Regions from separate parts of the Scandinavium sp. UTDF21-P1B genome, predicted to be linked through region 2. Evidence: predicted binding sites of a transcription regulator. Region 2 holds the regulator's gene; the other holds the start of a gene.
What was found. The regulator PhoB, encoded in region 2, activates phosphate uptake and scavenging genes when phosphate is short. The targets are predictions, from matches to a motif close to CTGTCATAAAACTGNCNNAT.
Positions count from the first base shown of each region.

Region 1: phnC (phosphonate ABC transporter ATP-binding protein) is a predicted target of PhoB. The motif match lies at 5,431-5,450, and genes of this name have one in related genera.

Region 1 is NZ_JBFLVD010000025.1:17,785-25,584, forward strand. It holds gene hutU (urocanate hydratase) at 1-158, shown strand, start outside; gene dbpA (ATP-dependent RNA helicase DbpA) at 269-1,642, opposite strand; gene phnE (phosphonate ABC transporter, permease protein PhnE) at 1,758-2,642, opposite strand; gene phnE (phosphonate ABC transporter, permease protein PhnE) at 2,639-3,505, opposite strand; gene phnD (phosphonate ABC transporter substrate-binding protein) at 3,565-4,491, opposite strand; gene phnC (phosphonate ABC transporter ATP-binding protein) at 4,540-5,382, opposite strand; gene AB1287_RS17975 (alpha,alpha-trehalase) at 5,703-7,385, shown strand; gene AB1287_RS17980 (TonB-dependent siderophore receptor) at 7,657-7,800, shown strand, end outside.
Region 2 is NZ_JBFLVD010000005.1:180,155-187,954, forward strand. It holds gene proY (proline-specific permease ProY) at 1-997, opposite strand, end outside; gene brnQ (branched-chain amino acid transporter carrier protein BrnQ) at 1,073-2,392, opposite strand; gene phoR (phosphate regulon sensor histidine kinase PhoR) at 2,801-4,096, opposite strand; gene phoB (phosphate response regulator transcription factor PhoB) at 4,118-4,807, opposite strand; gene sbcD (exonuclease subunit SbcD) at 4,981-6,183, shown strand; gene sbcC (exonuclease subunit SbcC) at 6,180-7,800, shown strand, end outside.

The sequences.
Region 1 (7,800 bases), on a different contig from region 2:
TGATTGTCTGTGATGGCACACCGGAAGCCGACAAGCGTCTGGCGCGCGTACTGTGGAACGACCCGGCAACGGGCGTGATGCGCCATGCCGATGCCGGATACGAGCAGGCCATTGAGTGCGCGAAAAAGCATGAGCTTAATCTGCCGATGATGCGTTAATCCCGTTGCCGGATGGCGCTACGCTTATCCGGCCTACAAACGGCAAACCCCGTAGGCCCGGTCAGGCGCAGCCGCCACCGGGCAATGCCCATGCAAACGGGCGGAAAGGATTACTTAAACAGACGCACCTTCACCGACTTGCCTTTGATTTTGCCCTGCTGGAGCTGCTTCCAGGCATGGCGGGCTACGCTTTGTTTCACCGCGACAAACGCGTGAATCGGGTGAATGTCGATTTTGCCGATGTCGGCCCCGTCTAAGCCCATATCACCGGTTAACGCCCCCAGAATATCGCCCGGACGCATTTTGGCTTTTTTACCGCCGTCGATGCACAGCGTCGCCATTGTGGCTTCCAGCGGCGCAACGGTGATGCCCGCAGGCGGCTGCTGCCATTCCACCTTCATATTCAGCATCTCTTCAAGGACAGCGGCGCGCTGGCCCTCTTCCGGCGAGCAGAAGCTGATGGCAAGGCCACTCTGCCCGGCGCGCGCGGTACGCCCGATACGGTGCACGTGCACTTCCGGATCCCACGCCAGCTCGAAGTTGATGACCATCTCCAGCGCTTTAATGTCCAGACCGCGCGCCGCGACGTCGGTTGCCACCAGCACGCGGCTGCTGCCGTTCGCAAAACGCACCAGCGTCTGGTCACGATCGCGCTGCTCCATGTCGCCGTGCAGGGCCAGCACGCTCTGATTGCTTTCGGTCAGCGCATCGCAGACGGCCTGACAATCTTTTTTGGTATTGCAGAACACCACGCAGGATGCGGGCTGGTGCTTGCTCAGCAGCTGCTGCAACAGGCGGATTTTGCCGTTGCGCGACACTTCGTAGAACTGCTGCTCCACCGCAGGAAGTTCGTCGACGGTATCGATTTCCACCGTCACCGGCTCGCGCTGAAAACGGGTGCTGATCGCCGCAATCGCCTTCGGCCAGGTGGCCGAGAACAGTAGCGTCTGGCGCTTCGCCGGGGCGTGGCTCAGTACTTCATCAATGGCATCGGCAAACCCCATATCCAGCATGCGATCGGCTTCGTCCAGCACCAGCGTCTGCAACGCGTCGAGGCTGACGGTCTCTTTTTTCAGGTGATCGAGCAGACGACCGGGCGTTGCCACAATGATATGCGGCGCATGAATTAACGAGTCGCGCTGCACGCTGAACGGCAGGCCACCGCACAGGGTCAACACTTTAATGTTAGCCATGTAGCGCGCCAGACGGCGCAGCTCTTTCGCCACCTGATCGGCCAGCTCGCGCGTCGGGCAGAGGATCAGCGACTGGGTAATAAACTGGCTGGCGTCAATGTGTTGCAGCAGGCCAAGGCCAAACGCGGCGGTTTTGCCGCTGCCGGTTTTCGCCTGCGCGCGGACGTCTTTCCCCGCAAGAATGGCCGGTAACGCCGCCGCCTGCACCGGGGTCATGGTGAGATAGCCCAGCTCGGTGAGGTTGTTCAGTTGTTCATCAGGCAGCGCGTTAAGTTCAGCAAAAGAGGTCACGGTCAGTATTCCGGTAAATGCATCGGTATCAGCCAGCGGCTGACGTTCAGGCCGCAATCATACCATTGCCCGCCCCGTCCCGAGGCGAGTTTTTTCGCGCCCACCCGCCCGATGATTACTCCCCTGCTTTATACAACGGCACCGTCGCCCCGGTAATGTAGCGACGGCGAAGCCACGACGACAGCGCATCCATCGTCATCACCACTGCCACCAGCAGCAGGGTAATGAACATCACCACATCCCAGTTCCACAGGCGCATGTTCTCGGCATAGATCAGCCCGATACCGCCCGCGCCAACGAAGCCCAGCACCGCCGCTGAGCGGGTGTTGGACTCCAGTTGATAGAGGCTCAGCGCCAGGAACGTCGGGAATGACTGGGTGAAAATACCGAAACGGTGCTTTTGCAGACCGTTAGCGCCAACCGCCGTCAGGCCACGACCCGGCGCACGCTCCACCGCTTCATGCCCTTCAGCATATAAGCGCCCGAGCAAACCGGTGTCCTGCATGATAATCGCCAGCACGCCCGCCAGCGGGCCAAGCCCCACGGCGCGCACGAATATCAGCCCCCAAATCGCCATGTCGATTCCGCGCAGCAGGTCGAACAGGCGGCGCACAAACATCGCCACAAACCGCGTTACCGGGCCGCGCATGATGTTGCGGGCCGCAAGAAACGAAAGCAGCAGCGCAATGACCGTCGCAGTGAGGGTGCCGGAAAAGACGATAGCCAGCGTGATGCCAATCTGGCGGAAATAGTAGCCAAACGGCCAGTTAAGGAAATCATGCCAGACGAACATGCGAAAGAAATAGCGCCCGAGCTGCGCCATGCCGCTGGTGAGCTGCTCGTAGCTGATGCCGAACTGGATGAAGAACCAGACGTAATAGAGCAAGGCCGCAAGCGCGAGCAGGCCGATATGGCGCAGATAGCGCCCCTGCACGCGAAACAGCGCCGCATGCGTTTCCCGGTATTGCGCGGTATCCGTCACCGCTTGCCACTGTTTCATTTGTTCCCCTCCAGCACCCGCTGGCGCAGGCGGCCAGAGAGCATATCGAGCAGCGAAACGACGATTACAATCAGCAGCAGCGTCATGCTCACCTGGTCGTATCTGTCGAGTTTAATGTTGATCATCAACTCCTGGCCGATGCCGCCCGCCCCCACTAACCCAAGAATGGTTGATGAGCGGAAATTTATTTCAAGCCGCATAAAGCCGTAGGAGAGAAAAATGGGCTTCACCTGCGGCCAGAGCGCGAAGCGCATCCGCTGAACGGGCGTGGCTCCGCAGGCCGTAAGCCCACGAACCGGCTTGTTCTGCGCGCTTTCGATAGCCTCGTAAAAGAGCTTGGTCAGGCTGCCAACGGTGTGCAGCATTAGCGCCAGAAAGCCCGGTATCGCACCAATGCCAAACGCCATAACGAAAATCACCGCCCACGCCAGCTCCGGCATGGTACGCAAAAACGCCACCAGCGCGCGGATAGCCATTCGCACGCCGAGCGGTGCCCAGGCGTTTCGCGCCGCAAGGAATGCAAGGATTGTCGCAATGGCCACCGCCACCAGCGTTGCCGCCAGCGCCAGCTGCAGCGTTTCCCAAATCAGCGGCAGCTGAATGGGTAAACGATAGCCCCAGTACGCCAGCGATCCTTTGGTGTGCGAATCGGCGAAAAGCAGGCCGCCGTGCAGCGTCGGCACCGTTTCCAGCATGTAATCGAAGAAGTTCGGCAGTGAGTGCAAGATGGTGAGGAGATTAAACTCGGCGGCCTGCCCGGCGGCAAACCAGAGAACCAGCAGCAGGGCCGACCAAGTGAAGGTATCGCGCGTCTGGCGGGCCTTTATCTGGTGGTAATAACGTTCGAATTCAGTATTCTGCATGTTCACTCGCGGGATGAACGCTCCCCCGCCAACCGCGCGAGGGAGGTGAAATGGCCTGATTAACGGGCGTTAACCAGTTCGCGCTTCATGTCGATAATCTGCTGGAAGTCCGCCACCGTCGACGGGCCGATATGCTGGGTGCCGCCCATCGCCTTGATAAAGCAGGCGTGATCTTCCTTATCCAGCTTCTTCACTGCATCCACCACTTTGGCCTTGAAGTCCGTCGGCAGGCTGTTGCTCACCAGAATCGGGCCATTCGGGATCAGCGGCGACTGCCAGATAATCCGGATGTTCTTCATCAGGTCCGGGTGATCCATGCGGATCAGGCGGTTGAACGCACCAGCCGTATAGCCGTCGTTGTAGTCACCCACCATGGATGCCCAGGTCACTGCGCCTGCGAACTGGCCGTTCAGCACGCCGAGAATGTCCTGCTCGTGGCCGCCGGAGAAGGTAACGCTGGAGAAGAAGTTGTTGTATTTGTTATCCGGCGTGCCGCCGAACTTTTTCTTGAACGCCTGATTCGGGATCAGGAAGCCAGAGGTGGAGTCCGGGTCGGCCATGCCGAAGGACTTGCCCTTCAGGTCGTCGATGGTTTTATACGGGCTGTCGGCTTTGACGATCACCACCGAGTGATAGCCGCGGGACTGATCTTTGTCATCCACTGCGATGCCAACGATATCCACCGCTTTCGGGTTATTGATGTACACCGAAGCGTAGGACGACGGCGACATGCTCAGCACCACGTCGACTTTGCCGCCGAGCAGACCCTGAATGACGCCGGAATAGTCAGAGGAGTTGCGCAGTTTAGTGTCGACGTTCAGCTCCTTGTCGAGAAAATCCTTCACGCACTGGTTATCGCCAATTTGCTGCGTGGCATTCTGCCCGCCGAGGATGCCCAGATTGAGCTCTTTCGGCTGTTCTGCCGCGGCATGCCCGGCCACCAGCAGCCCAGCCATCATCGCGGAAAGTGTTAATGTGCGCTTCATGTGCTTAGTCATTATCATTGCCCGTGTTGTCTTAAGAGAAGGTATGTTTCAGTGGATCTGGCTAATGTCATCGCCATAAAGCTGTTGCAGCACATCCGGGTTCAGATCGTCCGGATGGCCGTCAAAGACGATTTTCCCCTGCGCAATGCCAATTACGCGGGTGCAGTAAGTTTTAACCAGTTCAATCGAGTGCAGGTTGACCATCACGCTGATGCCCTGCTCGCTGACCTCACGCAGCACGTTCATGATGCGCTGAGTGTTTTTGGGATCGAGTGAAGCAACGGGTTCATCGGCCAGTAGCACAGAAGGGTTCTGGATCAGCGCCCGACAAATCGCCACGCGCTGCATCTGCCCTCCGGAGAGGTTTTCCGCCCGCTGAAGCGCGTGCGGCAGCATGTTCATCCATTCGAGCAGGGCAATTGCCCGGGCGCGGTCGTCGTCTGAGAAGACCTTAAACAGGGATTTGAGGGTGGAAGTCTGGCTCAGGCGGCCGAGTAGCACGTTGGTCAGCACGTCGAGGCGCGGCACCAGGCAGAAGTCCTGGAAAATCATCCCGCATTCGCTGCGCCACTGGTTCAGGGCGCGTCCGCTGAGATGGGAGACATCACGCGGCATGCCCACTTCCGGGTAGCTTAAGATTTCACCTTCGGTGGCGGTATGCGTGCCGTTCAGCACGTGCAGCAGCGTGGATTTCCCCGCCCCGCTTCGCCCGACAATGCCCACCATTTCTCCGGCATGCAGGTCGAAACTGATGTCGTTCAGCACCGTCTGCTGAGCGTTATAGGATTTGCAGAGATTTTTCACGCTCAGCACTTTACGCAGATTTGCCGGGAGCGGCTGCGGCTGGAGCGGGTAATCGTTCAGGGAAAAAAGGGCGCGAGCGTTGTTCATAAGAGTTCCACGTTGCTGGTTTTCGCCGTGGGTTATTAACAGCGCTGCGCGTGACGCTTTAATGACAGAAAAACGATAAACAGATGAAGATGACGCGCTGAATATTCCTGAACGGGGAGTACAGACGCGGGTTTTGCAAAAGCGATCCCGGAGATTCTGGCGGATGATTTGAGGGCATTTTTTGTTTTATCCCCCACGTTTCAGCGGTATAGGAAATTAGTCGAAAAAGCGAAAAGTGTTATCCCCGACACGCGACGTAAATGAGTTTCGTCTATGGTTACAGGCAGCGGAATGTGCGCTATTAAAAAGGAGAACCGACAATGAATAAACCCGCTTTGCGCCGCCCAGATACCCTCTACCTCGCCCTGCGGCTGGCACTTGGGGGGGCGCTGTTTTCGCTGGGCCTGGCTTATGCGCAGGCCGATGAGGCGCAACCTCAATCCCCGGATGTTTTATTAGGCCCGTTATTTAACGATGTGCAGAGCGCGAAGCTGTTTCCCGATCAAAAAACCTTTGCCGACGCCGTGCCCAAAAGCGATCCGCTGATGATCCTGGCCGATTACAGGATGCAGCGCGCCCAGAGCAGCTTTGACCTGCGCCACTTTGTTGAGGTCAACTTCACTCTCCCCGAGGAAAAAGACAAGTACGTGCCGCCGAAGGATCAAAGCCTGCGCGACCATATCGACGGACTTTGGCCCGTGCTGACGCGTACCACCGACAGCGCCGAAAAATGGGATTCCCTGCTGCCGTTGCCGAAGCCCTATGTGGTGCCCGGCGGGCGCTTTCGCGAAGTCTATTACTGGGACAGCTATTTCACCATGCTGGGGCTGGCGGAGAGCGGCCACTGGGACAAAATCGAGGATATGGTCGCTAACTTCGGCTATGAAATCGACACCTGGGGCCACATTCCCAACGGCAACCGCAGCTACTACCTGAGCCGCTCACAGCCGCCGTTCTTCTCGCTGATGGTGGAACTGCTTGCCACACACGACAGCGACGCACTGAAAACGTATTTGCCACAGATGGAAAAAGAGCACGCTTACTGGATGGACGGTGCAGACGCGCTGCAAAACGGTTCGGCGAATAAGCGCGTGGTGAAGCTGGAGGATGGCGTCCTGCTGAACCGCTACTGGGACGATAAGGACACGCCGCGCCCGGAATCCTGGCTGGATGACGTCAACACCGCCAAAAGCAATCCGAATCGTCCGGCCACCGAGATTTACCGCGATCTGCGCTCTGCTGCCGCCTCCGGCTGGGATTTCAGTTCGCGCTGGATGGACGACCCGCAAAAACTCAGCTCCATTCGCACCACCAGCATTGTGCCCGTCGATCTCAACTCGCTGATGTTCCGGATGGAAAAAATCATCGCTACCGCCAGCAAAGCTGCGGGGGACGATACCAAAGCCACCCGCTATGAAACGCTGGCAAACGAGCGCCAGAAAGCGATAGAGAAATATTTGTGGAACGACAAAGAGGGCTGGTACGCCGATTACGATCTGAAAACCAAAAAGACGCGTAATCAACTGACCGCCGCGGCGCTGTTCCCGCTTTACGTGCATGCGGCGTCTAATGACCGCGCGGCGAAAGTCGCTGCCGTAACGGAATCACGCCTGCTGAAACCTGGCGGTATCACCACCACCACGGTCAACAGCGGCCAGCAGTGGGACGCGCCGAACGGCTGGGCGCCGCTGCAATGGGTGGCAACCGAAGGCCTGCAGAATTACGGTAAAGAGACGCTGGCAATGGAGGTGAGCTGGCGTTTTCTCACCAACGTGCAGCACACTTACGACAGCCAGCAGAAGCTGGTCGAGAAGTATGACATCACCTCCACCGGCACCGGAGGCGGCGGTGGGGAATATCCGCTCCAGGACGGTTTTGGCTGGAGTAACGGCGTGACGCTGAAGATGCTCGATCTGATCTGTCCGAAAGAGAAACCGTGCGACGACGTGCCGAAAACGCGGCCAGCGCCAGCGGCTGCCGCTCCCACCACCAAAACGCAATAAACGGCGACATTGCCGGGCGGCGCAGGCTTGCCCGGCCTGTGAGCCAGATGCTATATCCGGCTGTTTTTGTAGGCCAGCCAGGGCTTCAGCCGCCACCTGGCAATTCCCCAGCGCTACTACCCAAAATGGTAGTCACCTCGTGACTTCTTCGCTTGATTCAATTAACGCAAACAATAATAATTCGCATTCTTTTTAACGAAAACTGACATTTTCGCACGATTTGACACGGCGGCGTACAGGAGTGCCAGACCGTGTTTCTCAGGATGATGTGATGACTAACACTTTGCCTCTTAAACGCTCGTCGGTGCTTTGCGCGCTGGCGCTGGCTTTCCCCTGCGCCGCCTTCTCTGAAGAAACGGTTGTGGTGACGGCACAGCCGGTAGAATCTGCCACTGCCCCGACTCAGGGATATAGC
Region 2 (7,800 bases):
CCCACGGCACGCCGCGACGCGAGGTTTTGGCGAACACCTTCGGCGCGCTGCCCTGCTCCGCCATGCCGTGCAGCATGCGCCCCACGCCGAAGACGTCAGAGTTAATCGCGGAAAGCGAAGCCGTCAGCACCACGAAGTTCAGGATGCTGGCCGCAAAAGTAATGCCCATATGCTGGAAGGTCATCACGAACGGGCTGCCGTTGGTGCCGACCTGGTTCCACGGGTAAATCGACATGATCACAAACAGCGTGCCCACATAGAACACCAGAATACGCATGGGTACCGAATTGATAGCGCGCGGAATAGATTTCTCCGGGTCTTTCGCCTCACCGGCAGTAATGCCGATGATTTCAATCCCGCCGTAGGCGAACATCACCATCTGCAAGGACATCACCATCCCGATCCAGCCGTTGCTGAAGAAGCCGCCGTTGCTCCAGAGGTTGTGAATACCCGTCGGCTGCCCGCCGTTGCCGATCCCCCAGATGATGATGCCAAACCCGGCAACGATCATCACGATGATGGTGGCAACCTTAAAGAACGAAAACCAGAATTCCAGCTCGCCGAAGACCTTCACGCTCATCAGATTAATGGCACAAATCAGCAGCACCACGCTCAGCACCCAAATCCAGTGCGGCACAGCCGGGAACCAGACGCCCATGTAGATGCCGAACGCCGTGACGTCAGCAATGGCGACAATCAGGATTTCAAAGCAGTAGGTCCAGCCGGTGATGTGGCCTGCAAGCGGGCCTAAGTTTTCCTGCGCGTAGCGGGAAAAAGAGCTGGCAGACGGGTTGTGCACCGACATTTCGCCGAGCGCACGCATGATGATGTAAGCGGCCACGCCGCCGATGAGGTACGCCAGCAGCACGCTGGGACCGGCCATTTTAATGGCGTCTGCCGAGCCATAAAAAAGACCGGTGCCGATAGCCGAACCGAGCGCCATAAAGCGGATGTGACGGGCGGTAAGCCCACGCTTTAGCTTGTTATCTGTTGCCATGAATTCCACTGCCTTAACAAAAACAAAACCACGGAGCCGATGGCCCCGTGGTTAATTTCAATCCTCGCCCGCTAATTAATGCGCGCTGGAGGTTACCTGACGACCTGCTGCGCGATCCCATCCCATCGCCAGCACGGCGGCGACAATCGTTGGCATCAGCCATGCAAGACCCTGCTGTGCCAGCGGCAGATGCGCGGTCCAGCCGGGAAGGATATCAGCAAACACGGAGGCTTTCACGCCATCCAGCAAGCCGAACACCAGGCTGATGAACATTGCCGGGGCGATCACGCGGGTCGAATTATGCCACCAACCGCGGGTAAAGCTTAATACTACCAGTGCAATACATGGCGGATAAATCGCGGTGAGCACCGGAATGGAAATCTGAATCAGGTGGCTCAGGCCCAGATTGGACACCACCATCGAGAAGATGCCAAGGATGAAGACCAGCGTTTTGTAAGAAAGCGGCAGGTACTGAGAGAAGAACTCGGCGCATGCTGTGGTCAGGCCCACCGCAGTCACCATACAGGCCAGGAAGATCAGCGCCGCCAGCAGGAAGCTGCCTGCGCCACCAAAGGTGTGCTGAACGTACGCGTGCAGAATAGTTGCGCCGTTGGCGTTCTGATCGACAAGCGATGCGCTGTCGGAACCCAGACGGAACAGCGCCAGGTACAGCAGCGTCAGGCCAACGCCCGCCATCAGGCCCGCCCACACGGTATAACGGGTCAGCAGGCGCGCTTCACTCACGCCACGGGAGCGTGCGGCATTCACGATAACAATGCCGAACACCATCGCACCGAGGGTATCCATCGTCAGATAGCCATTAACGAAACCGTTAGAGAACGGCGCAGTCTGATAGGCTTCCAGCGCGTGGCTGATTGGGCCCGCAGGCCACATGATAGCCGCCACGGCCAGCACCACGAGGGCAATGATTTTCAGCGGAGCCAGGAAGTTGCCAACGGTATCCAGCAGTTTGCCCGGATAGAGGGAAACCAGAATCACCAGCGCAAAATAGACAAGGCTGTAGAGGAACAGCGGCAGCGCGCCATCACCAGTCAGCGGGGCGATCCCCACTTCGAAAGAAACCGTTGCGGTGCGCGGCGTGGCGAACAACGGCCCCACAGCCAGATAGCACACCACTGCCAGCAGAACGCCCGCCACTTTACCAATCGGGGTACTGAGGTTGTCTACGCCACCACCCACTTTCGCCAGCGCGATAATCGTCAGCACAGGCAGGCCCACACCGGTAATCAGAAAGCCGATCGCCGCCGTCCAGACATGTTCGCCAGCCTGCAGGCCGACCATAGGAGGGAAGATAATGTTGCCCGCGCCAACGAACAACGCAAAGGTCATAAAGCCCAACGCGATGATATCGCGAGATTTTAACTGATGGGTCATAAACTCTTTACTGCCTGTGGATGTGGTGTTGAATGTCAAAACGTCGTACTTATTCCTGCGGAACAGAACAACGGTGAAAGCGTGTCATACAGTGGGAAACACTCCCGATGTTCACGCGAAAAGAATAGTTATTGGGTTTATCGCGTGAAGGCAGTCAGACTGCGACTGCATGGGGGGCAATTTAAACGCTTATAACGTTTTAATGCAACAAGGGATCGTAAAACCAGAGGATTATAGCAACAACTAATTCGCATGTAGCATGAACAACCATATATGCGAAAAACCTCTGGCTAATCATGCGAACAAAAAAGCAGCAGACGATTAATAATTATTCGCCGTTTGGCCGACCGGAAAGATAAAAAACCGGCTTTCGCCGGTCTTTGTCAACCAATCCTTCCAGACAGCTCTTCAGGCACTTTTATTGGCAACCAAACGTTCCGGCAGCACAAAGCTAAAGCGCGTCATCTTGCCTGGAATACTTTCAATATCGAGTCGGCTGTCATGGTGATTAACCGCATGCTTCACAATCGCAAGCCCCAACCCGCTGCCGCCTGTCTGCCGGGAGCGCGCTTTATCAACACGGTAAAAACGTTCGGTCAGCCGTGGAATATGCTCGGCCGCAATGCCTGGCCCGTTATCTTCCACGCTGAACTGCGCTCCGTGCGGAGCACGCTGCCAGCGCACCACTATCTCCGTGCCCTCCGGCGTATGGTTCACCGCGTTGTACACCAGATTCGACATCGCGCTGCGCAGTTGTTCTTCGCTACCCAAAGCCAGCAGCGAATCATCAATCTCAAAATGCAGAATGTGCTTTTTGTGGCTGAGGGTTTGCGCTTCACGTTCAACCACGCGCAGCATCATGGGCACATCGATACGCTCATTCAGCGCGGCCAGCGGTGCGGCCTCAATGCGCGACAGCGTTAACAGCTGACGCACCAGCCCTTCCATGCGCTGCGTCTGCTCACGCATAGTGTGCAGCGCTTTTTCGCGCGGTGCGCCCTCCAGCGTTTGCTCCTGCATCATCTCCAGATAGCCCTGCAACACCGTGAGTGGCGTGCGCAGCTCGTGGCTCACGTTGGCGAAGAAATTACGCCGCGCACCTTCCAGCTGGTGCATCTGGGTGACGTCACGCGCAACCAGCAGTAGCTGTTTTTCGCTGTAGGGCATCACGCGGATTTCCAGATGACGCCCGGTGTTGAGCACCAGATTGAGCGGTTTGGTGAAATCGCGGGATTTCAGGTAGCGGGAAAATTCCGGGTAGCGCAGCAGGTTGAGGATGTTCTGACCGCTGTCGTCCGGCCAGCGCAGGTTGAGCGTCTGCTGAGCCAGGCCGTTACACCAGAACATCGATCCCTCTTCCGTAATCAGCACCACCGCATCAGGCAACGATTCCGCCCCGCTGCGAAAACGCTTTATCAGGCTCCCCAGCTCACGGCGACGCTTTTTATTACGCATCTGCATCTGATGCAGACCGTAAAGCAGCGGCTCCCAGCTTCCTTTACCCGGCGGCGGCGTCATACTCCTGTCGACCCAAAGCCACCACGAAAGCTGAAGCAAATTCCAGAAATGCCAGATCAGCAGTCCGGTGACGGCCGCCAGCAGAAACCACGGCAGATAGCCGAAAAAAGCCCCGAGGATCAGGGCCGGTATACAACAGAGGATGAGCTCAAAAACCAGCCTTTTCCATGACAGCCGTTCCAGCACGGGTCACACTCCAGTCAATTGTCAGAAACGGGCGGAGAAACGATAGCCCGTGCCGCGGACGGTCTGCACCATCCGGTCGTGACCGCTGTGTTCCAGCGCTTTACGCAGACGGCGAATGTGCACGTCCACCGTACGATCTTCCACATAAACGTTGGTGCCCCAGACGTTGTTCAACAGCTGTTCGCGGCTGTAGACGCGCTCCGGGTGCGTCATAAAGAAGTGCAGGAGCTTAAATTCCGTTGGCCCCATGTCCAGCGGGTTTTCACCAGTCATGACGCGATGAGAGGACGGGTCGAGGCTCAGGCCCTGCATCTCAATCACCTCTTCAACCGCCATCGGCGAAATGCGGCGCATCACGGCTTTGATGCGCGCCACCAGCTCTTTCGGGGAAAACGGTTTGGTGATGTAATCATCTGCGCCGGTTTCCAGACCCCGCACGCGATCTTCTTCTTCACCTCGCGCGGTCAGCATGACCACTGGAATATCACGCGTCAGCGCTTCACGCTTAAGATGCTTAATAAACTGAATGCCTGAACCGCCCGGCAGCATCCAGTCCAGCAGGACTAAATCCGGCCACGGCTCATTGAGCTGATTCACGGCACCGTCAAAATCTTCGGCTTCTACAGGCTGAAAGCCATTTTGCTCCAGGACGAAGCAGACCATCTCGCGAATCGGGGCTTCATCTTCAACGACCAGAATACGTCTCGCCATTATTTATCCTGTTTATTAATCATATGCGTATCATGCGGCGTCATTATGCGTCAGATTTGTGACAGATTTATGATAGTGTTTTTTTCAATTATGACACCGAAAAACACGTCATCGCCCTGATATCCGTAACCGTTTATACTTGCCGTCACGCTTTTTTGCCACAGGCCACCTTAATGCGCATCCTCCATACCTCTGACTGGCACCTTGGCCAGAACTTTTACAGTAAAAGCCGCGCCGCCGAACACGAGGCGTTTCTCGACTGGCTGTTGAACACCGCAGAGGCGCAAGAGGCAGATGCCATTATCGTGGCGGGCGACATCTTCGATACCGGTTCGCCGCCGAGCTACGCGCGCGAACTTTACAACCGCTTTGTGGTGAAGCTCCAGCAGACCGGCTGCCAGCTGGTGGTGCTGGCGGGCAACCACGACTCCGTCGCCACGCTCAACGAGTCCCGCGATATTCTGGCGTTTCTCAACACCCTGGTGGTGGCGGGCAGCGGCACACCGCCCTGCGAACTGAAGTGCCGCGACGGCAAGCCTGGCGCCATTCTCTGCCCGGTTCCGTTCCTGCGCCCGCGCGATGTTATCGTCAGCCAGGCGGGTGCATCGGCGGGGGAAAAGCAGCAGCATTTATTACAGGCGATCACGAACTACTATCAGCAGCAGTATCAGCAGGCATGCGAACTGCGGGGCGAGCGCCCTTTGCCAATCATCGCCAGCGGCCATCTGACCACCGTCGGTGCCAGCAAAAGTGACGCGGTGCGTGACATCTATATCGGCACGCTTGACGCCTTCCCGGCGCAGAATTTCCCCCCCGTCGACTACATCGCGCTGGGCCACATTCACCGTGCGCAAAAAATTGGTGGCACGGAGCACATTCGCTACTGCGGCTCGCCGATTTCCCTGAGCTTTGATGAAACCGGTAAAGCCAAAACCGTCAACCTGGTGCATTTCAGCGAAGGCAGGCTGGAAAGCGTGGAGCCGCTCGAGGTGCCCGTTACGCAAAAGCTGAGCGTGCTGAAAGGCGATTTCGCCAGCATCAGCCAGCAGCTGGAACAGTGGCGCGACGCCGATCCCGCCTCACCGGTGTGGCTCGATATCGAAATCACCAGCGACGAATATCTGCACGATATTCAGCGCAAAATTCAGGCGCTGACCGATGATTTACCCGTCGAGATATTGCTGGTTCGCCGCAGCCGCGAACAGCGCGAGCGCATCCTGGCAAACGAGCATCGCGAAACGCTGAGCGAACTGAAAGTCGAAGACGTTTTTGAGCGACGTCTGGCGCTGGAAGCGCTGGAAGCCCCGCAGGAGCAACGCCTGCACCAGCTTTTCGCCGAAACCCTGAGCGAACTTTCCGGGGAGGAACAGCCATGAAAATCCTGAGCCTGCGGCTGAAAAACCTCAGTTCGCTGAAGGGCGAATGGAAGATTGATTTCACCGCTGAACCGTTTGCCAGCAACGGCCTGTTCGCGATTACCGGGCCAACGGGCGCGGGCAAAACCACGCTGCTGGATGCCATTTGCCTTGCGCTGTACCACGAAACGCCGCGCCTCAGTACGCTGTCGCAGTCGCAAAACGACCTGATGACCCGCGATACCGCCGAGTGCCTCGCGGAAGTGGAGTTTGAAGTGAAAGGCGTGGCCTATCGCGCCTTCTGGAGCCAGAACCGTGCCAGAAATCAGCCAGACGGCAATCTCCAGGCCCCGCGCGTGGAGCTGGCCCGCTGTGAAGACGGCAAAATTCTGGCAGAAAAAGTCAAAGATAAGCTGGAGTTGACCGCCTCACTCACCGGTCTCGACTATGGCCGCTTCACCCGCTCCATGATGCTCTCCCAGGGCCAGTTTGCCGCTTTCCTCAATGCCAAGCCGAAAGAGCGTGCTGAGCTGCTGGAAGAGCTGACCGGCACCGAAATTTATGGCCAGATTTCGGCGAGAGTATTTGAGAAACATAAAGAAGCCAAAACCGAACTGGAAAAATGCCAGGCGCAGGCTTCCGGTATGATTTTACTGACGGAAGAGCAGCAGCAGGCGCTGCAGCAACGTTTGCAGGCGCTTACTGACGAGGAGAAACAGCACCAGGCGGAGCAGCAGCGCGTCCAGCTCTGGCAGCAGTGGCTAACGCGCGAAGCGGAAATGCAGGACGCACAGCTTCGCTCACAGACAGCGCTCGCCGCGGCACAGGATGCATTAAACGCCGCCCGGCCGCGGCTGGAAGCCCTCGCCCTGGCACAGCCCGCCGACAGGCTGCGCCCGCTGTGGCTGCGCTTTCAGGACGATCAGGCGTCGCTGACGCAAACGCAGCAAAAAATTGAAGAAGTGAATACTCGCTTACAGGCTCAGCTCACACAGCGCGGGCGGTTACGCCTGAGCGCCGAACGCCAGCACGAGGAGCTCACCGGCCAGCAAAAGGTACTCTCAGCGTGGCTTACCGAAAACGCGCGCTTCCGCCACTGGTCGAGCGAACTGACTGGCTGGCGCGCGGCCTTTAACCAACAGGAGCGCGATGCCATACATCTGCAAGAGCTGACTCAGCGTGAGAACGAGCTCGCCCGTCAGCGTGATGCCCTGCCGCCGTCCACATTGACGCTGGATGAGGCCGCCGTGGCCGCTGCGCTCGAACAGCATCAACGCCTGAGGCCCCTTCGTCAGCAGCTGAACACGCTGCAAGGGCAGTTTCAGCCGCTCAGCAAGCGGCGCCAGCAGCTACTCCCTCTGTTGGCCCAGCGCCAGCAGGCGCTGGAAAAAGGCGGAGCGGAGCTCGCCGCGCGTCGCCAGCAATACAAAGAGAAGCTCCAGCAGTTCAATGACGTCAGAACGTTGTGCGAGCAGGAAAAAATCATTGCCGACCTCACTGCCGAACGCGCCCGTCTGCAACCCGGTGCCCCTTGCCCGCTTTGCGGATCGGTGGAGCATCCGGCGGTGGCGGAATATCAGGCGCTCAGGCCAGGCGTGAACGAAGCCCGCCGCGACGCGCTGGAAAAAGAGGTCAACC